DNA from 4 places in the Kocuria sp. SL71 genome. Region 1 is predicted to be linked to each of the others. Evidence: riboswitches for the same ligand, from Rfam matches in the RefSeq annotation. Region 1 holds a riboswitch; each other region holds the start of a gene.
The links. Region 1 has a riboswitch for thiamine pyrophosphate ahead of thiO (glycine oxidase ThiO). Riboswitches for the same ligand answer to the same signal wherever they lie in the genome.
Positions count from the first base shown of each region.

Region 2: linked by a shared signal. The riboswitch ahead of OVA15_RS10505 (hypothetical protein) and the one ahead of thiO (glycine oxidase ThiO) in region 1 are both predicted to bind thiamine pyrophosphate.
Region 3: linked by a shared signal. The riboswitch ahead of OVA15_RS12665 (NUDIX hydrolase) and the one ahead of thiO (glycine oxidase ThiO) in region 1 are both predicted to bind thiamine pyrophosphate.
Region 4: linked by a shared signal. The riboswitch ahead of OVA15_RS08675 (ECF transporter S component) and the one ahead of thiO (glycine oxidase ThiO) in region 1 are both predicted to bind thiamine pyrophosphate.

Region 1 is NZ_JAPPRE010000001.1:157,679-162,735, forward strand. It holds gene OVA15_RS00710 (hypothetical protein) at 1-75, shown strand, start outside; gene OVA15_RS00715 (CNNM domain-containing protein) at 72-923, shown strand; gene thiE (thiamine phosphate synthase) at 1,086-1,793, opposite strand; TPP riboswitch at 1,837-1,937, shown strand; gene thiO (glycine oxidase ThiO) at 1,924-3,123, shown strand; gene thiS (sulfur carrier protein ThiS) at 3,155-3,394, shown strand; gene OVA15_RS00735 (thiazole synthase) at 3,391-4,296, shown strand; gene moeB (molybdopterin-synthase adenylyltransferase MoeB) at 4,293-5,057, shown strand, end outside.
Region 2 is NZ_JAPPRE010000001.1:2,308,328-2,313,384, forward strand. It holds gene OVA15_RS10490 (MarR family winged helix-turn-helix transcriptional regulator) at 1-353, shown strand, start outside; gene OVA15_RS10495 (LLM class flavin-dependent oxidoreductase) at 556-1,698, shown strand; gene OVA15_RS10500 (FMN reductase) at 1,695-2,357, shown strand; TPP riboswitch at 2,496-2,588, shown strand; gene OVA15_RS10505 (hypothetical protein) at 2,582-3,286, shown strand; partial or broken gene OVA15_RS10510 (MMPL family transporter) at 3,312-4,325, opposite strand; gene rplI (50S ribosomal protein L9) at 4,708-5,057, opposite strand, start outside.
Region 3 is NZ_JAPPRE010000001.1:2,774,588-2,779,644, forward strand. It holds one part of gene OVA15_RS12655 (IS3 family transposase) at 55-324, shown strand; one part of gene OVA15_RS12655 (IS3 family transposase) at 327-1,220, shown strand; partial or broken gene OVA15_RS12660 (IS110 family transposase) at 1,254-2,075, shown strand; gene OVA15_RS13500 (SDR family NAD(P)-dependent oxidoreductase) at 2,336-2,725, shown strand; TPP riboswitch at 2,808-2,924, shown strand; gene OVA15_RS12665 (NUDIX hydrolase) at 2,959-3,429, shown strand; gene thiD (bifunctional hydroxymethylpyrimidine kinase/phosphomethylpyrimidine kinase) at 3,426-4,235, shown strand; gene OVA15_RS12675 (nucleoside 2-deoxyribosyltransferase) at 4,309-4,713, shown strand; gene OVA15_RS12680 (thymidylate synthase) at 4,769-5,057, shown strand, end outside.
Region 4 is NZ_JAPPRE010000001.1:1,920,456-1,925,512, forward strand. It holds gene OVA15_RS08665 (ATP-binding cassette domain-containing protein) at 1-960, opposite strand, end outside; gene OVA15_RS08675 (ECF transporter S component) at 957-1,625, opposite strand; TPP riboswitch at 1,739-1,843, opposite strand; gene OVA15_RS08680 (DUF4235 domain-containing protein) at 1,989-2,270, opposite strand; gene mnhG (monovalent cation/H(+) antiporter subunit G) at 2,378-2,767, opposite strand; gene OVA15_RS13280 (monovalent cation/H+ antiporter complex subunit F) at 2,767-3,153, opposite strand; gene OVA15_RS08695 (Na+/H+ antiporter subunit E) at 3,150-3,833, opposite strand; gene OVA15_RS08700 (Na+/H+ antiporter subunit D) at 3,830-5,057, opposite strand, start outside.

The sequences.
Region 1 (5,057 bases):
GTGGTCGAGGACGATCCGGCGGAGGCCGATGCGCCCGCCCCGGACGCCGCCCAGGGAGAGGAGACATCCCGATGAGCTGGTGGGTCGTCACACTCATCACGATCGCCCTGATCGTCGCAAGCGCCTTCTTCGTCATCGTCGAGTTCGCGCTGTTGGCCGCACGTCGTCACCGGCTCGAGGCGGAGGCCCCGTCGAGTGCCTCCGCCCGCGCCGCCCTGCGCGGCGTCAACGAGCTCACCGTCATGCTCGCCTTCGCCCAGCTGGGGATCACAGCGTGCACCTTCCTGCTGGGGGCGATCACCAAGCCGGCCATCGACTACGCGCTGGCACCCGTGCTGACCAGCTGGGGGATCCCCGCGGTCGTCTCGGGCATCGTCGCGTTCGTGCTCGCCCTCATCGTCGTGACCTTCCTGCACCTCGTCATCGGCGAGATGGCTCCGAAGTCGCGGGCGATCGCGCACCCGGAGACCGCGGCCAAGGCCACCGGGATCACCGCCCGCGCCCTCACCTGGCCCCTGCGGCCGTTCCTGCTGTGGATCAACCGGATCGCCAACCGACTCGTCGCCGCCTCCGGCGTCGAGCCGGTGGAGAAGGCGGCGGCCGGCGGACAGGACGTGGACACCATCCGCGAGCTCGTCAACCGGTCGCGCGCCGCGGGCACGCTGTCGGACGAGTACTCCCAGCCGATCAGCCACGCCCTCGCCCTCGCCCTCACCACCGTGACGGTCGAGGAGATCGTCCGCATGGAGCAGCCGCCCACGTCTGTGCCCCGGACGGCGACGATCGCCGAGGTCCAACGCACCTCCGTGGCCACGGGGCACCTGAGGATTCTGCTGGGGGAGGGGCCGGACTGCCGGGTCGTGCACGTGCGCGACAGTTCTGAGGAGCGACGCGGGCTTTCTTCTGCTTCATCACTCCGGTGAGTGAATCGCATTGTGGGTTTTGTCCGGACAACCGACGACGGATTCGCTCAGTTGAGCGCGAGGAAGAGGCCTCGAACCATTCCACGTCGTGAGTGTCGCGTCCCGCCGAATGGAGGCACTGTCGCCGGAGCGAGCTGCGACTGTGCGTGGCTGGAGTCGTGACTACCGAAGGGCTGCGCGGAGGCGGCGGGCGGCGGCTTCCGGGTCGTCGGCCTGGGTGATCGCCCGGACGACGACGATCCGCTGTGCGCCGGCGTCCAGGACTTGGCGCAGACGCTGCTCGTCGATCCCGCCGATCGCGAACCACGGCTTCGCGGGGTCCTCGTTGGTGACGCGGTCTGCATGGTTGTTCTCCGCATGTGCGACGTCTTCGACGAAGCTCAGTCCGGTGGCCTTACGGCCCGGCTTCGTGGGGGTCTCCCAGATCGGCCCGGTGCAGAAGTAGTCGACGTCCGGGTCGAGCCGTGCCGCCTGGGCCTGCTCGACCGTGTGCGTCGACCGGCCGATGGCGACCTCGTCGCCCAGCAGCTTGCGGGCCTGTGCGGGGGTGAGGTCCTGCTGGCCCACATGGAAGACATCGGTGCCGATGAGGGAGGCGACGTCCGCGCGGTCGTTGACCGCGAAGAGCTTCCCGTGCGCGCGAGCCGCACGAGCGAGGATCTCCAGTGCTGCGAGTTCATCGGCGGTGCCGATCGACTTGTCGCGCAACTGGATGATGTCGACGCCGCCGGCGTACGCGGCGTGGAGGAAGCTCTCCAGATCCCCGGGGCCGGTGCGGGCATCCGTGCACAGGTAGAGGCGAGCAGTGGCGATGCGCGCGGCCCTGGCCTGCGCGCCCTCCCCAGCGGGGGCGTCTGTATGATGGCTCACGATCCACGAGTGTAGTCACGACGATGCACGCACTCGTGGAGATCGCGAACTCTGCGGGAGCCCTACGGGGCTGAGAGGGCCCCAGCGCCGACCGTCGAACCTGATGCGGATCATGCCGCCGAAGGGAAGGATGAGAGCAGTGGAACAGTCGCACCCGGATGCGCACGACTGCGATGTCGTCATCGTGGGTGCCGGCGTCATCGGCCTCTCCACGGCCTGGCGTCTGCGTGAGCGCGGACTGTCCGTCTCGATCGTCGACCCGGACCCGGGAGGAGCGGCCTCCCGTGCCGCGGCGGGGATGATCGCCCCGGCCAGTGAGGTCCAGTACCAGCAGCACGCGCTGTACCCGCTCATGCGCAAGGCCGCGGACGACTACCCGGACTTCATCGCCGGAATCGAGGCGGCCTCGGGCCACGACGTGGGCTACCGCAGGACGGAGACCCTCGTGTGCGCCGGCACCCCAGCGGACCGGCAGGGCCTGGCCGAGCTCCGCGAGCACCAGATCGCGCACGGGATGGAGGTCGACGCGCTCACGGTCCGTGAGGCGCGCGCACTGGAGCCGGCACTGTCTCCCCGGCTGGCGGGAGCGTTCCGTGCGGTGGGCGACCACCAGGTCGACCCGCGCAGGCTGGTGGCGGGTCTGATTGCGGCATTGTCGTCGCGGGAGCATCGCGCGCACGCCACGCTCGTCACGCAGGCGGCTGTCCGGCTGTGTGGCGACGGCGGGGGAGTCGAGCTGGCGGACGGCAGCCGGATCGCCTCGAGGCACACGATCCTCGCGACCGGCCTGCGCAGCGACCTCTTCTCCGGCCTGCCCGCCTCCCCGGCGGCCGTGCTGCGACCGGTGCATGGCGACATCCTCCGCGCGCGGCTGCCGGAGGGCTCCGCGCCGCTCCTCGAGCGCACGATCCGCGGCGTCGTGAACGGAGTGCCGATCTACCTGGTGCCGCGGGCCGACGGCGAGATCGTCATCGGAGCGACCTCGCGCGAGGACGACCTTGCGGGCGCGAGTGCGGGCGGTGTGTACCGACTGCTCCGCGATGCCCAGACGCTCGTCCCTGCGGTCTGCGACCTGGAACTGGTCGAGGTCATGGCCCGTGCTCGGCCGGGCACCCCGGATGACGTGCCGCTGCTGGGGCGACTGCGCGACGGCGACGGCGCGGGCGTGCCCGGCCTCATCCTCGCGACCGGTGGCTTCCGGCACGGGGTGCTCCTCGCACCGCTGCTGGCGGATGCGGCCGCGGCGCTCGTGACCGGGGACTCTCCGGGCACCGACCTCGCAGGCGTTCTGCGCGCCACCGACCCGTACCGCTTCCACACGACAGATTGACACCATGGACACCGCTCAGGAAGGACCTTCCGTGCCCACCCTCACCGTCAACGGGGCCGCGCATCCGATCGAGGATGACGCCTCACTCCTGGACCTCGTCGCCCAGACGATCGACCGACCGCTCACGGCGGACGGCACACCGGCGGACGGCGGGCGCCTGGGCGTCGCCGTCGCCCTCGACTCCGCCGTCGTGCCGCGCAGCCGCTGGCAGGGCACGCGCCTGGTCGACGGCCAGACCGTCGAGATCATCACCGCGATGCAGGGAGGCTGACGACAGTGACGATTGCGACTCAGACGACGGCGGACATCCCCACGGACACCGGGGACTCGCTCACCATCGACGGTGTCGAGCTCACCTCGCGCCTCATCACGGGCACCGGCGGGATCACCTCGCTGAGCGTCCTCGAGGAGGCGCTGCTGGCCTCCGGCACAGAGCTCACCACCGTCGCGATGCGGCGGTACTCGAAGCAGGCCGGCGACTCGCTCTTCGCCCTGCTGGAGCGCAATGACATCCGCATCCTGCCGAACACGGCCGGCTGCTACACCGCGCGCGACGCGCTGCTCACTGCTGAGCTGGGCCGCGAAGCCCTGGAGACGGACTGGGTGAAGCTCGAGGTCATCGCCGACGAGGAGACGCTCCTTCCCGATGCCGTCGAACTCATCGATGCGACGGAACGCCTGGTGGCGGAGGGCTTCAAGGTGTTCGCCTACACCTCCGACGACCCCGTGGTCGCGCAGCGTCTCGAGGAGGTGGGCGCCACCGCGGTCATGCCGCTGGGTGCCCCGATCGGCACCGGGCTGGGCATCCTCAATCCGCACAACATCGAGCTCATCGCCTCCCGCGCGCAGGTGCCGGTGATCCTCGATGCGGGGATCGGGACAGCCTCGGATGCGGCGCTCGCGATGGAGCTGGGCTGCGATGCCGTTCTCCTGGCCAGCGCGGTGACGCGCGCGCAGAACCCGGTCCTCATGGGCCGGGCGATGAAGGCCGCGGTCCAAGCGGGACGGCTGGCCGCGCAGGCGGGGCGGATACCCGCTCGCAGGCATGCGCTGGCGTCATCGCCCGCGGACGGGCTCATCGATCCGATCGCCACGGCGGGGTCGACGGGCGACGCGAGCGCGGCCGTCGGCGGGATCCCGCGCGGTGACTGGCCGGAGGTGGGGCAGCCGTGAACGCCACCGTGCAGTCGAGTGCGCTGCCTCCGCTCGTCGAGCCGGGACCGGAGCTCACGGTCGAGGAGATCGAACGCTACTCCCGCCACCTCACCCTCGAACAGGTGGGGGAGACCGGCCAGCGTAGGCTGAAGAACGCCCGCGTCCTCGTCATCGGAGCCGGGGGACTGGGAGCGCCCATCCTCCACTACCTCGCGGCCGTCGGCGTGGGGACGATCGGAATCGTCGACGACGACCGCGTGAGCGTCTCCAACCTGCAGCGGCAGGTGCTCCACGGAGTCGAGGACGTGGGCGACCTGAAGACGGAATCCGCGGCCCGGGCGATCACCCGCCTCAACCCGCTCGTCACCGTCCAGCAGCACCCGGTGCGGCTGGACGCCCAGAACGCCCGGGACATCGTCGCGGGCTACGACCTCGTCCTGGACGGAGCGGACAACTTCGGAACCCGGTACCTCGTCTCTGACGCGTGCGCGCTGGCCGGCATCCCGTGCGTCTGGGGATCGATCCTGCGGTTCGAGGGCCGTGTGAGCGTCTTCTGGTCCGGTTGCGGTCCCACGTACCGCGACCTCCATCCGGAGCCCCCACCGGCCGGCGAAGTGCCCAGCTGCGCCGAGGGCGGCGTGCTGGGCATGCTGCCGGGAACCATCGGGTCCATCATGGCCGCCGAGACCGTCAAGCTCGTCACCGGGATCGGAAAGCCGCTGCTGGGACGGCTGCTGCTCCACGATGCGCTGGCGATGACGTGGCGGGAGCTGCGCGTG
Region 2 (5,057 bases), 2.2 Mb from region 1:
ACGACGTCCTGGTCATGCTCAACGACAGCGAGAGCTCCTCCTGCCGGATCACCGAGCTCGCCGGGCTGCTGGACTGGGAGCGCTCGCGCATGTCCCACCACCTCACCCGGATGGAGAAGCGCGGCCTGATCGCCCGCTCAGCCGCCCCGGACGACGGTCGGGCGCAGCTCGCACAGCTCACCGAAGCCGGTCGCCAGGCCCTGGCCGCAGCCGCCCCGGGCCACCTGGGCGCCGTGCGCAGGTCGTTCTTCGACGCCCTTGATGCACAGGACATCGAGGACCTGGACCGCATCACCTCCCGGATCGCCCGCAAGCTCGACATCCGCCGCCCGGACTGCGCACCGATCGACTGACCCGCGCAGGCCGGCTGCCGCCCTGCGCGGACACGGCCTGGGGCATCACGACGACAGCGCGTTCGTCGTTCCCGCCGTCCCTCGAGCACGGCGGACCTAATGGTTGACATGTCACATACATCGACGCATACTGTTCCGTGAAACGTCACGCGATGACCGGACATCTCCGGTCATCGCGATGCGCACCCAAGGAGCGAGCACCATGCAGTTCGGCATCTTCACCATCGGCGACGTCACCCCGGACCCCACCACCGGCAAGGCGCCCTCCGAAGCTCAGCGCATCCAGTCGATGACCAAGTACGCCCTGAAGGCGGAGGAGGTCGGTCTGGACGTCTTCGCGACCGGCGAGCACCACAACCCGCCGTTCGTGCCGTCCTCGCCCACCACGCACCTGGCCTACATCGCCGCCCAGACCGAGCGGCTGCGCTTCTCCACGGCCACCACGCTGATCACCACGAACGACCCCGTGAAGATCGCTGAGGACTACGCCTTCCTCCAGCACCTCTCCGGCGGTCGTGTGGATCTCACCATGGGCCGTGGCAACACCGGTCCGGTCTACCCCTGGTTCGGCAAGGACATCCGCCAGGGCATCCCGCTGGCCATCGAGAACTACCACCTGCTGCGCAAGCTGTGGCGCGAGGGGGTCGTGAACTGGCAGGGCAAGTTCCGCACCCCGCTCAACAGCTACACCTCCACCCCGTGGCCGCTGGATGACACCCCGCCCTTCGTGTGGCACGGCTCGATCCGCTCCCCGGAGATCGCGGAGCAGGCCGCCTATTACGGCGACGGCTTCTTCCACAACCACATCTTCTGGAACATCGAGCACACCGCCTCGATGGTGAACCTCTACCGCCAGCGCTTCGAGCACTACGGCCACGGCGCCGCCGACCAGGCGATCGTGGGCCTGGGCGGCCAGATCTTCGCCGCTGCGACAGAGGCCGAGGCCAAGCGGGTCTTCCGCCCGTACTTCGACAACGCGCCGGTCTACGGCCACGGCCCGTCGCTCGAGGACTTCTCGCGGATGACCCCGCTGACGGTCGGCACCCCGGATCAGATCGTGGAGCGCTACCTGGGCTACGCGAATCAGGTGGGCGACTACCAGCGCCAGATGTTCCTGCTGGATCACGCCGGCCTGCCCGAGGAGATGGTCCTGGAGCAGATCGAGATCCTCGGCCGGGAGATCGTCCCGCGCCTGCGCGAGGGCTTCGAGGCACGTCGCCCGGCGCACGTGCCCTCAGACCCGCCCACCCACGAGACCCTGCGCGCCCAGGGCCCGGACTCCAAGCACCGCCAGGTCATCAACGCGCAGCCGCAGGACGAGCAGAAGGAGGATGAGCAGCGATGACCCGTCAGCTCGTCGTCGTCTCGGCGGGGCTGTCCTCGCCGTCGTCCACCCGCCTGCTGGCGGACCGGATCGCCCAGGCCGTCGAGTCCCGGGTCGGCGCCCGGGGCGAGGCCCTGGAGGTCCACCACGTGGAGCTGCGAGACCTGGCCCTGCCGCTGGCGCAGGCCATGACCACGGGCGGGCTGCCCGATCCGCAGCTCGACGAGGTCAAGCGCCTGGTCGCCCAGGCCGACGGGCTGGTGGCGGTCACGCCGATCTTCCGGGCCTCCTACTCGGGGCTGTTCAAGATGTTCTTCGACGTCCTCGACGACGAAGCGCTGATCGACCTCCCGGTGCTCATCGCCGCGACGGCCGGCACCCCGCGCCACAGCCTGGTCCTGGACCACGCGCTGCGCCCGCTGTTCTCCTACTCGCGGGCGGTCGTGCTGCCCACGGGCGTGTTCGCCGCGACCGATGACTTCGGCTCCGGGGACACCGGAGGCCTGGAGTCGCGGATCGCTCGAGCCGCCTCCGAGATGGCGACGGCACTGGTGGCCGAGTCCGCCGGGGTGGAGGGCTTCCTGCCCACCGAGCCCGCGAGGGCGCCGCGTCGCAGCGGCGTGGACCTGGGTCCGGTCACGGACTTCGCGAGCCTTCTCAAGGGCCACGACGGCTCCTGACGGGCTCGCCGAGCTCTCGGAGGACCCATAGGCCGTCTGACCTGCTCATATGTCGGATGTGACATATGAGAAGGTCTCGTCTCTCCCAGCGGACCCGGCTGCCGCCCTGTCGGCATCCGATCCTGCCGCCTATAGTGGGCTGCGGACACGGGGTGCGCCGCCGGCGCTGAGATCAGACCCGTGGAACCTGCTCCAGCTCGCACTGGCGAAGGGATGTCCCCTTGATGAACTCCACCTCGAACATCGCCCCCCAGCCCGCCGTCGAAGCGGCCGGTCCATGGACTCAGTCGCTGTGGGATGACGGCGCGCAGACGGCAGCTGAGATCCAGGACTCGAGATTCGTGCGCGCCCTGCTGGACGGAACCCTTGACGACGCGCGGTTCACGTTCTACCTCGCCCAGGACGCCCTGTATCTGGCCGGCTACGCCCGGGCCCTGGCGGCTCTGTCCGCACGCTGCGATCACGCCCCGGACCAGCTCGCGTGGGCACAGGCCTCGGTCGGCTGCCTCACGGAGGAGGCCCAGCTGCACCGCACCTGGATGGCCGCCCGTCCGGAGGCCGCCGACGAGCCCGCCAGCACCGTCACCGCGGCCTACACGGACTTCCTGCTGGCCGCCGCCCTGGGACAGGACCGAGCTGTCGGCGCTGCTGCAGTGCTCCCCTGCTTCTGGCTCTACGCCCAGGTCGGAGCCTGTCTGCCGACCGTGGAGCCGGATCACCCGTATGCCGCATGGCTGGAGACCTACCGCGATCCCGACTTCGTGGCTGCAACCGCTGCAGCCCTGGAGCGCGTCGAGCGGGAGCTCGCACAGAGCTCGGAATCAGGCCGTGCGGCAGCACAGCGGGCCTATCTGGCAGGCTGCCGCCACGAGCTGGCGTTCTTCGATCAGGCCCTGACTCAGGATCAGTCGGAGACCATCCCGCGCTGAGAGCGCGGACCGACTGACGGGAGCCTCACCACGGTCCCTTCCGGTGCCGCGGCGCCGTGTCGGCCACATGGCGACCGCGGCGTCGTCGGGCCGACGGCGGCGTGATGTGATCCCCGAACTCCTCCGGCTCGCGCCGCGCCAAGGGGCCCGTATGCGGATCCTCGGGGGCCTCCGCCAGCCCGATCCGATCGTGCACCCACCGCCGCGGGGCCGGTGCCCACCAGTTGGCCCGCCCGGCGATCCGCATGAACGCGGGCACCAGGACGCCGCGCACCAGGGTCGCATCGAGCAGGATCGCGAACGCCGTACCCAGGCCGAACAGCTGCATGAAGCTCACCTGGCTCGTCCCGAAGGCCGCGAACGACACCGAGAGCACCAGCGCCGCGAGTGTGGTGATGCGCCCGGTGTGCGCGAGCCCCTCCACGACCGCCATGCGGTTGCTGCCCGTCTGCTCCCACAACTCCTTCATGCGCCCGATCAGGAACAGCTCGAAGTCCACCGACAGCCCGAAGGCGATGCAGAACAGCAGCACGGGCATGGACATGTCCAGCGGGCCCCGCGTGAAGCCCAGGAACCCGGAGAGCCAGCCGTGCTGGAACACGAGCGTCACCACGCCCAGCACCGCCGACAGGAGCACCAGCGTGATGGGCACGGCGATGTGCTCGGCCAGCCCCAGGTCCTTGATCACCTGCTGGCTGTTCGAGGCGATCATGGGAGCGGAGCCGCCCACCAGCACCTCGGTGCCGTCGCCGCGCTCCTGGCTCAGCTGGTCCACGAGCTCCGTGGAGATCTCAGTCTGCTCGGCCAAGGTGCCCTCGATGCGCGCGACGACCATGCCCGTGCGGCCGTCGTCAGAGCTCAGCGGGTCGCTCATGCCGGGATCGCTGAAGGCATGGACGGACTCGATGCCGTCGTGCTCGCGCAGATCCGCGGCGATCTCCTCCCCCACGTCAGCGGAGTCGGCTGCCTGGGAGCCTTCGGGGGCTCGGACCAGGACGACGAGGCTCGCCTCCCCGCCGACCTCTTCGTGCACGATCTGCTGTGCCCTCGGGGATTCCGAGGTCGGGTCGGCGTAGCCGCCGCCGGGAACGTAGCACGGGAGACGACGCCGGCGTCGGTGCTGGTCGGCGCAGAAGTCGGCCGTCCTGGGGACGGGTCATGCGCCCGCAGCAGATCCGCGCCGCGCCCGTGCCCCGAGGGCCGGGAACAGATGCGAGATCACCGCGCAAGGGACCACATCAGGGCCTGCCCTGTGTCGCTGCGCAGGGCCGTCGTCGTCATCCGCCGAACGGTGACCTGTCAGGGGCAGAGCCGCCCCCGCCGGCGCCCGACAGGCCCGGCAACGACGACGAGCCGCCGCCCCGGAAAGGGGCGACGGCTCGTCGGTCAGGCGTGCCGTGCAGGATGGCTCACCCGAAGGATCAGGCGGGGACGACCTCGAACTCGATGTTCGCGTTGACGTCCTCGTGCAGGCGCACGGTGGCCTGGTAGGTGCCGACGGTGCGGACCTGCTCGCGGATCTCGACCTTGCGCTTGTCGATCTCGCCCAGGCCGGCGGCCTTGACGGCGTCGGCGACCTGCTCGGCCTTGATCGAGCCGAACAGACGGCCCTCGGCGCCGGCCTTGGCCGGGACCGTGACGGTGGCCGAGGTCAGCGAGGCCGCCAGGGCCTGCGCGTCCTCGAGCGAGGCGAGCTCACGGGCCGCACGAGCGGCCTTGATGGACTCGATCTGGCGCTCGGCGCCCTTGGACCACTGGGTCGCGAAGCCGC
Region 3 (5,057 bases), 2.6 Mb from region 1:
ATAGGTGACATCTGATCTGGCTTGCCCACTGGGCGGCCTGGAAGGATGTGCACCATGCCCGCTCCCTACCCCCAGGAGTTCCGCGAAGACGTCGTGCGAGTGGCCCGGTCCCGTGAAGACGGCATCACCATCGCGCAGAACGCGAAGGACTTCGGAGTCCACGAGATGACGCAGCACAAATGGATCCGCCAAGCCGACATCGACGACGGCAACCGCCCCGGCAGGACCCGGGAGGAATCGACCGAGCTGCGCGAGGCCCGCAAGCAGATCCGGCTGCTCCAGCAGAAGAACGAGGTCCTGCGCCGTGCCGCGGCCTACCTGTCCTAGGCGAACCTGCCGGGAAACGGTTCTACCCGCTCGTGAGTGAGCTCGCCGCTGACGGGATCCCCGTCGCGGTGTCCCTGCGGGTCCTGAAGCTCTCCCGCCAGCCCTACTACCGCTGGCGAAGCCAGCAGGTCACCCAGGCCGAGCTGATCGAGGCATACCACGCCAACGCCCTGGTGGACGCCCATCGCGACGACCCCGAGTACGGCTATCGGTTCCTGGTCGACGAGGCCGCCGAGGCCGGCGAGGTGATGTGCGAGCGGACCGCGTGGAAGATCTGCGGGGACAACCAGTGGTGGTCGGTGTTCGGGAAGAAGCGCGGCAAGAACGGAAAGCGTCCCGGGCCGCCGGTCCACGACGATCTCGTGAAGCGGGACTTCTCCGCCGATGACGTCAACGAACTGTGGCTGACCGACATCACAGAGCACTGGACCGACGAGGGAAAGCTCTACCTCTGCGCCATCAAGGACGTGTTCTCAGCCCGGATCGTCGGCTACTCGATCAGCGACCGTATGAAGGCACGACTGGCGGTGAACGCCCTGGACAACGCCGCTTCCCGCCGCGGTGACGTCGCTGGCTGCATCGTGCATTCGGACCGAGGATCCCAGTTCCGGTCACGCAAATTCGTGCAGACGTTGAACCGTCATCACCTCATCGGGTCGATGGGGAAAGTCGGTGCCGCTGGGGACAACGCCGCGATGGAGTCCTTCTTCGCCCTGCTGCAGAAGAACGTCCTGGACCGGAAGCGGTGGCGGACCCGCGACGAGCTCCGGATCGCCATCATCACCTGGATCGAACGCAAGTATCACCGCCGCCGTCGACAGGCCCGTCTGGGTCGATTGACCCCCATCGAATACGAGACCATCATGAACCCCGCCGTGAGCCTCGCGGCCTGACACCCCAACTGTCACCTATTCGTGCGGCAGTCCCTTGCTGATGAGAACGTCGCCGAGTTGTCGATGTTGTGCGGCTATGACGATGACCTGACGAAACAGGCCACGGCGACGTCGAATCGGATCCGGGGCCTGCTGACTCAGATCCACCCCGGACTGGAGACCGTCATCGGTCCGCACCTGGACCATCCGGCGATGCTGGCTCTATTGGCGAAGTACCCGACGCCCAAAGTCTTGCGTCATGCCGGGAAGCACCGAGTCGAGACGCTGCTGCGCAAGCAGGCACCGTGGGCGTGGAAGCGGTGGGCGACCGCGATCTTCACCGCACTCGACGGGCAGACGGTGGTGGTATCAGGTACCGACGCCGCCGGCCTCGTCCTGCCCCAGCTGGCCGCGTCGTTGGCGCAGACACGATCGTCGCGGGATGAGGTACTGGTGCGCATCGAGGAATTGGTCGAGGCGCATCCGCTTTTCGAACTCCTGACGTCGATGCCGGCAGTCGGCGTCAGGACTGCTGCGAGGATCCTGACTGAGATCGTGGGTAAGGACTTCGAATCAGCCGGACACCTCGCATCGTATGCCGGACTGGCACCGGTGACATGGCGATCGGGAACCTCGATCCGAGCAGATCACTCGTCCCGGCGGGGGAACAAGATCCTCAAACGAGCGTTGTTCCTATCCGCGTTCGCGGCGTTGAAAGACCCGCTGTCGAGGGCGTATTACGACAAGAAACGGGCCGAACATAAGAAGCACAACCAAGCCCTGATCGCGTTAGCGCGCAGGCGCTGCAACGTGCTGTATGCGATGCTGCGCGACGGCTCCTACTTCCATACACCCGAGGTGGCGACCGCCGCCTGAACCGAACCGTAGCGGAGTACCAGATCAGTCCGGGAGCTGGTTCCCAGACCGATCATCCCTGCCTTTCGACTCCTACCGAATATTCTTGAAGAATCTGGCGGCTACCCCTTGACTTAAAACATAGGGGCACCCCCCCAGACCAGCACGGGGATGAATGCGGCCCGAACTATGTCGATCGTGAGGTTGGCCTGGACGACGTCGCGGACGATGGCGCGGTCGCGTCATTAGTGTCGTCAAGGAGAGTGGTCCTGGTAGCGAAGGTGTGGTTCATCACGGGGGCGTCCAGAGATCTCGGCAGGATGTGGGCAGAAACTGCCCTGGAGCGAGGAGACAGCGTCGCGGTGACGGCGCGGGGAGTGGAGCCCCTGGCGGAGCTCGCCGATCGGTTCGGGGAGCGTGTGTTCGTGCGTGCTCTGGACGTGAGGGACCGGAAGGACGTGTTTGCCGCCGTCGCAGAGGTGCGCGAGCGCTTCGGCCGGATTGACATTGCAGTCGGCACGCGGGCTACAGCTACACCGGAGCGATCGAAGAGCTCGACTTCGACGAGGCCAAGGCGAACTTCGACACCAACGTCTTCGGCGCGCCCTGGTTCATGCAGGCAGCGGTGCCGGTCCTGCGGGAGCAGGGCGACGGACACATCACTGGGATAGGTGCGCAGGCGATCCCAACACCAGCCCCCGGCAGCGGCCTATCCGCGCCGGGTGTATCTGTGACGGCGTTCTGGTAGACTCGGGTCGTACCGAGGGGTGTTCCGTCAAGGGGCTGAGATACCACTGGACGTTGTCAGCGTGGTGACCCTAGAACCTGATCCGGATCATGCCGGCGAAGGGACTGGTCTAGCAGGGCTTCTTTCCCTCGCTGGCCTCCACAATGGGAGGTCACAGTGTCTAATGCTGTCGTTCCTGACACTTCCTCATTTCACGCGTACCCAAGGGCTGCGGTCATTTCTGTCCTCATCAAAGACGACCATGTTCTTTTAGTGCGACGTGCGAACCCTCCCGATGCAGGATTCTGGGGTTTCCCGGGTGGGAAGATAGAATTCGAAGAAACAATCACCCGAGCCGCCGAACGCGAACTCCGTGAAGAAACCAGCATCATCGGTAAGGCCACCGGTGTCTTGACCTCCGTTGACGCGTTCAGCCAAGACGAAAACGGACCGTTGGACAGTCATTTCGTGCTCGTCGCCGTGCTCTGCCGGTGGCACTCGGGGCAACCCCACGCTGGCGACGATGCCCTCGAAGCGCGCTGGTTCGCCCTCGACGAAGTCGATGAAGCCCGGGTGACCCTGAGCAAGGATGTCGCGGAGGTCGCTCGGTACGCCGCCGCACAGCAGCAGAAGGAAGGGTGTTCATGACGATCTCCAACGTCCTATCCATCGCAGGAACCGACCCCACCGGTGGGGCAGGCATCCACGCCGATCTCAAAGCCTTCTCAGCGATTGGCACCTACGGCATGGCCGTGATCACCGCGGTCGTGGCGCAGAACACGCGCGGTGTGCGCTCGTTCATGCCCCTTGATCCGTCGTTCGTCGGTGAACAGATCGATGCGGTGTTCGACGATGTGCGTGTCGACGCGGTGAAGATCGGTATGGTCGCCAACGCCGCCATCACCGAAGTCATCGCCGATCGCCTGCACCACCACGAAGCCGAGACCGTGGTCCTGGATCCGGTGATGGTCGCCAAGAGCGGCGACAGGCTGCTGGACGACGATGCGGCGGCGGCCATCCGGGACACCCTCGTGCCGCTGGCCACGGTCATCACCCCGAATCTTCCCGAAGCCGCTGTGCTCCTCGATACCGAGGATGCCACCAATCTGCGGCAGATGGAGGACCAAGCCACCCAGTTGCGTGGACTGGGCTGTCAGTGGACGCTGCTCAAAGGCGGGCACCTCACGAACGAGACGGTCAGTGTCGACTACCTCGCCGGCCCCGACGGGGTCTCCACCTACTCGTCTCCCCGGGTCGAGACCCTCAACGACCACGGCACCGGTTGCACCTTGTCCTCGGCAATCACTGCGCTGCTGCCCGGCCACTCGGTGCCCGAAAGTGTGGACCAGGCGAAAACCTACCTGCAAGGCGCTCTGGTTGCCAGCGGTCGCCTCGACGTCGGCCAGGGGCATGGTCCTTTGCACCATTTCCACCAGTTCTGGCCGCGCGGGTAGGGATGTAGAACAGCCCCGCCTCGTTCCTCGCGTTCGGGGCCAACCACTTCGACTCATGAAAGGAGCCGTGACTATGACGCGAAAGATGTTTCTCGCAGGCCCGTTCAAAGCTCTCGTCGATGCCGACACCCATGTGATGGGCGATGCCGAGATCGACAAGTACACCTCGATCATCGACTTCTTCGAAGCCCAGGGGTGGGATGTGCACTGCGCCCACCGCAGAGAGGGCTGGGGTCGTGAGTTCATGGAACCCAGCGAGTGCACAAGCATCGACTACAGGGAGATCGCCGCCTGTGATGTCTTCGTCGCGTTCCCGGGTGCACCCGCGTCCCCGGGCACGCATATCGAGATCGGGTGGGCCTCAGCCTGGAAGAAGCCCATCGTCTTGCTCCTCGAAGAGGGAGCTGAGTACGCGTTCCTCGTCCGGGGCCTCCCAGCGGTCGCCTACGTTGAGATGATGACTATCGATCCCGAGTAGCCCACCGCGCCACGCATCCTCGCTACGATCGAGCGCGTGCAGGCAGGAGTCGTCAGTGAAGCCTGAGTATCCCGACCTCCACACGCTCTACCTGGATTCACTGCGACAGGTCTACACCGGGTTCGAATACCAGAACAGTCCCCGTGGGCAGGACGAACGCGAAATCATCGGCTTCACCGCGCGCCTGACCAACCCCGCCCGGCGATATTGCTTGGCGCGGTCGCGTCGGCAGAACATCATCTTCAACTACGCCGAAGCACTGTGGTATCTCTCGGGGAAGAACGACCTCGACTTCATCCGCACCTACGCGCCCTCGATGAGCCGGTACAGTCCCGACGGTCTCA
Region 4 (5,057 bases), 1.8 Mb from region 1:
GCGGCGCACGCGGCGACGGCGGCGGGAGAGCAGGCGCTGCGAGGGCTGCTCGCGCGAGACCTCGAGCTCGTCGGCGCGCAGGAGCAGCTCACCGGGGGCGGGGGCCGGGGCGGCCGCGGCGGCGCGCTGGCCCGGCAGCCAGATGCCGGCGCGGCGCAGCTGCTCGCGCTGGGCCCCCCGGGCGCCGAGGACGTCCTCGGGGCTCCCGTCGGCCAGCACTCCCCGCGGCCCCAGGACCACGACGCGCTCCACCAGATCCGCCCAGACCTCGGTGCGGTGCTCGACCACGATCAGCGTGGCCCCGGTGTCCTCGACCACCGTCTCGACCGCCCTGCGGACGGTCGCCACCCCCTCTGGATCCAGGTTGGCCGTGGGCTCGTCGAGCAGCAGCAGGCGCGGGCGCATGGCGGTGATGCCGGCCAGGCCGAGGCGCTGCTGCTGCCCGCCGGACAGCGCCGAGGTGTCCCGGCTGCGGGAGATCTCTAGCCCCACGGCCCGCAGGGCGGCATCGGCCTGGTCCCAGATCTCCTCGGCGGGCACGGCCAGGTTCTCCGGGCCGAACGCGACGTCGTCGCCGGCCCTGGCCAGCAGGATCGAGGACTCCGGATCCTGCTGGAGCAGGCCGGTGACGACGCCGCGCTGGGCTGCGGGCTGTCCGTCCACGAGCAGTTCGCCGCGCGAGCCGCTGCTTCCTGAGGGCGCTGCGCGACCGCCGTCGGGCCCCGGCCCGGGGGCATCGTCCTCGGTGTCCGGGAGCACGCCCGCCAGGGCGTGCAGCAGCGTGGACTTGCCCGAGCCGCTGGCGCCCAGCAGCAGCACGCACTGCCCCGCGGGGATCTCGAGGTCCACCTGCTCGATGGCTGGGGTCTTCCGACCCCCGGGCTGCCAGCCGAAGCCGCGCGCGAACACGGCGGCTCCGCCGCGCACGGCCCTGTCGGCTCCGTGCGTGCGAGCGGTCATCGACCGGAGGCCAGGCCCGAGAGCACTCCCGTGGAGCGCAGAGCGCGCGTCAGTGCCCACATGGCAAGACCGGCGATGACCGCCCCGGACACCGTGCCCAGCACGACGTAGACCGCCTGGTGGGCCATCGGCCACTCGTAGTAGTAGATCAGGCACTCGGTCAGTGTCCCGAGCGCTCCGGCGGCAGCGCCCGAGGCCACGGCCACGACCGGGCCGAAGCGGCGGTACCCGGCGGCCAGGAAGACGGCCTCCGCCGCCGCGCCCTGGATGAGACCGGAGAGCACGACCGTCATGCCGAAGTGGGTGCCCAGCAGCCCCTCGAAGCACGCCGCCAGCAGCTCGCAGGCCAGTGCTGCGCCGGGGCGGCGGATGATGAGGGCGGCCAGCGGTCCGGCCATCAGCCATCCGCCGACCAGCAGGCCGCCCGCCGGGGGATAGCCGACCGTGACGGCCTGGGAGAGGGGGTAGACCAGAGCGGACCAGGCCCAGAAGATCACGCCGCAGGCGGCGGCCAGCACTGCGAGGACCACGAGGTCGAGCACGCGCCACCTCAGGCGGGAGCGCGCGCTGCGCTGCGGGGAGCCGATGGTTCCGGGGTCGCGGTCCGAGCGCGTATCGAGGCCGGATCCGGTGCTCATCTGACCGGTGCTGCGATGCTGCGTCATGGTGGTCCTCCTGGGGGCCCGGGGACGCCGCGGCGCCCCTGTCATCAGGAGGGGAGAAGCGCTTCTCGCGCGTTCCTGCGTGGGCGGGCGCCCGCAGGAACGCGCGAGAAGCACCTCCGAGATGCTCGACTTCCTTCGCCGGTGCTAGCCGGAGCAGGTTCGAGGGTCTGCGGCGGACCGCACTCTCAGCGCCCTCGGGCGCTCCCCTGTCGTGTGCCTGGGATCCTACGCCAAACGCGCAGCAGATGCAGGTCACCCTCAGCCGGACCCGGAACGGATGAAGGCGCCGGGAGCACACAGCTCCCGGCGCCTTCGCCATCGATCAGCAGGCCGCGCGCAGCGGCCGGCCCGGACCGGTCGAGATCAGGCGCGGCCCTTGGCCTTCTCCTGCGCCTTGAGCTCGGCCTTCTCGCGCTGCTCGGCGACCTGGCGGTTGACCAGGGTGCGCACGACCGTGGTCAGCACGCCGCTGACCACGGCGAACAGGATGATGTCGAGCCAGCGGTCCTCACGGGGGTCATCGCCCTTGGACGGGACCTGGCGGCCGGTGACCTTCTTCCACGTGGCGTCGAGGCCCTTGGTGGCGGCCTGCACGCCCAGCACGGACGCGCCGGTGCCGATGAGTCCCATAATCTTGGGGTTCATGTCATCTCCTACCCCGAGTGAGCCACTCGGGAGATCGCGGAACCGGCGCCTCAGCCGACGCCGGAGGTTCGGTGCTCACCCTAGCGCGCTCGGCGAGCCGTCGCGGATCACGACGGGCGATCCGCGCCGCCCTGCGACTCGGCGGTGTCGGCCTCGTCCAGGGCTGCGGCCAGGTCATCGGCGATCAGCGTCTCATCGAGCACGTGCTTGGTCCGATAGCTCGAGCGCCCCACCATGTGCGCCGAGACCGGCGCCGTGAGCAGCATCAGGGCCCAGCCGAGCAGGGCCAGCGGCAGCAGCGTCCACTCGCGGGAGTGGATCACCACGGCCAGCAGCATGCACAGCAGACCGAGCACCTGCGGCTTGGTGGCCGCGTGCATACGCGACAGGACGTCCGGCAGCCGGATCAGGCCGAGGCCGGCCGTCAGGGACATGAGGCAGCCCACGAGCAGCAGCACGCCCACGACGATGTCGAGCACGAGGTCCATGGGATCCATCAGCGGTGTCCCTCCTTCTCGGACGGGGCGGGCTTCTGCATCGGGGCGGGCCGGTGATCCTGCTCGGCCCGCTCGCCCTCGACCGGCTCCTTGGTGGCGCCCTCATCGGTCTGGCCCGTCTTCCGGGGCCGCGTGGGCTGGACGAACCGCGCCACGGACACCGAGCCGATGAAGCCCAGCAGCGAGACGGTCACGATGACCATCATGTAGTCGGAGTGATCGCTCCAGACCATCTCCAGGGCGATCGCGGCGACCACCACGGAGAGCAGGACGTCGCTGGAGAGCACGCGGTCCAGCAGCGAGGGTCCCTTCACCAGTCGGTACAGCACGCCGACGGCCGCACCGGCGAGCATCACGAGGCACACGGCCATGACGATGGAGCTCATCGGCTCTGCTCCTCATCCCGTCGTTCGGCCTTCGATCTGTGGGCGTAGCCCGCCCAGCTGCGCAGCACGGCCCGAGGGCTGAGTCCACGGCCCTTCTGGGCGTCCTCGCGCCGCAGCGCGGCGTAGTCCTCCGGGGAGCCCATCATGCGGATCCAGGCAGCCTCGGTGTTGCGCACGGACTCCCGGAAGTGCTCGATGTCCTCGTCGTCGTGCACGTCCAGGACGTGGAAGTAGAGGATCGCGTTCGGACGGTCCACCTCCAGCAGCACCGAGCCCGGGATCAGTCCCGTGGTGCTTCCGGTCGCGGTCATGATCAGATCGGAGTGCGAGCGCATCTGCACGGCGGTCACCGACGAGGAGGCCCTGGGCCCATGGGCGATCACGGTCCACATGACCTCGAAGCTGGCGCGGATGACCTGCCACAGGAAGGTGACGAACAGGGTCACGGCGTGCAGCACGTTGAAGCGGCTGGACAGCTGCACGGGCGGCAGTGCCAGCGCCCGGGTGACCAGCAGGGACAGCACCAGGCCCACCAGCAGGTTCTTGGCCGTCAGCTCGCCCCACAGCACGGCCCATACGAGCATGAGCCACAGGATCAGGGGGATCTCCACGGCCCAGCGGTGCTCGCGCCGCCGCGGCCGGGCGGATGCGGACCCGCGGGATGTCGCTGTCGAGCTCACTGATCTGCCTCCTCGGACTGCTCGGCGCCCTGCCGCTGCGCGTCGGCCTCGGCCGAGGGCCGCGAATCCGTGCCGTCGTAGACCTCGCGCTGGATGCCGGCGCCGCTGTCCTCGCCCACGTCCTCCCCGTACTGCTCGCCCTCCGGCAGGCTCGGTGCGGCAGGGTCATCGGAGCTCGGGTCCTCGCCGTCGTCCACGACGCCGCGCGGTCCCGATTCGTCGCCGAAGACCGCCTCGACGTAGCGCTCGGGGTGCATGAGGTTCTCCGCGGCGTTGTCGGCCACCGAGAACAGCGGTCCCGCGAAGACCGTGAGGGCGACCCCGACCGCCACGAGCATCCCGGTGGGCATCACCATGGAGAACGGCATGAGCTGCACGTTGCTGCGACCGGCCCACCGGCCGCCGCCCTCGGCGTCCATGGACACCGAGGCGGCGCTGCGGGGCCCGTGCTCCCGTGCCTCGTCCCGGGAGACCAGCAGGACCGGATCCGGGTAGTCGGCGTCGTCGGGGGCGCGCAGGAACGCCTTGTTCCAGATGCGCATCAGGGCCATCAGCGTCAGCAGCGAGGTGAGCACGGAGCCGGTGATCACGACCCAGATGGCCCAGCCGCCCTGGTCGGTGCCCGCCTGGATCAGGCCCGCCTTCCCCAGGAAGCCGGAGAACGGCGGGATGCCGCCCAGGTTCAGCGCGGGGATCATGAACAGCAGGGCCAGCAGCGGCGACAGCCCGACCAGGCCGCCCAGGCGGTCCGTGTTGGTCGACCCGCCCCGGCGCTCGATCAGACCGGCCACCAGGAAGAGGCTGGTCTGGATGATGATGTGGTGGACCACGTAGTAGACAACTGCCGCCATGGCGGTCTGCGTGCCGACCGCGATGCCGAAGATCATGTAGCCGATGTGGCTGACCAGCGTGAAGGACAGCAGACGCTTGATGTCGATCTGGGCCAGCGCTCCCAGGATGCCCACGACCATCGTGAGCAGCGAGACCCACAGCAGCAGCTGATCCGCCCTGTCCCCCGGGAACAGCAGCGTCTCGGTGCGGATGATCGCGTAGACGCCCACCTTGGTGAGCAGGCCCGCGAACACGGCCGTGACGGGTGCCGAGGCCGTGGGGTAGGAGTCGGGCAGCCAGAACGACAGCGGGAAGACCGCGGCCTTGATGCCGAAGGCGATCAGCAGCATCAGGTGCAGCTGCATCTGCGTGCCCACCGGCAGATCGCCGAGC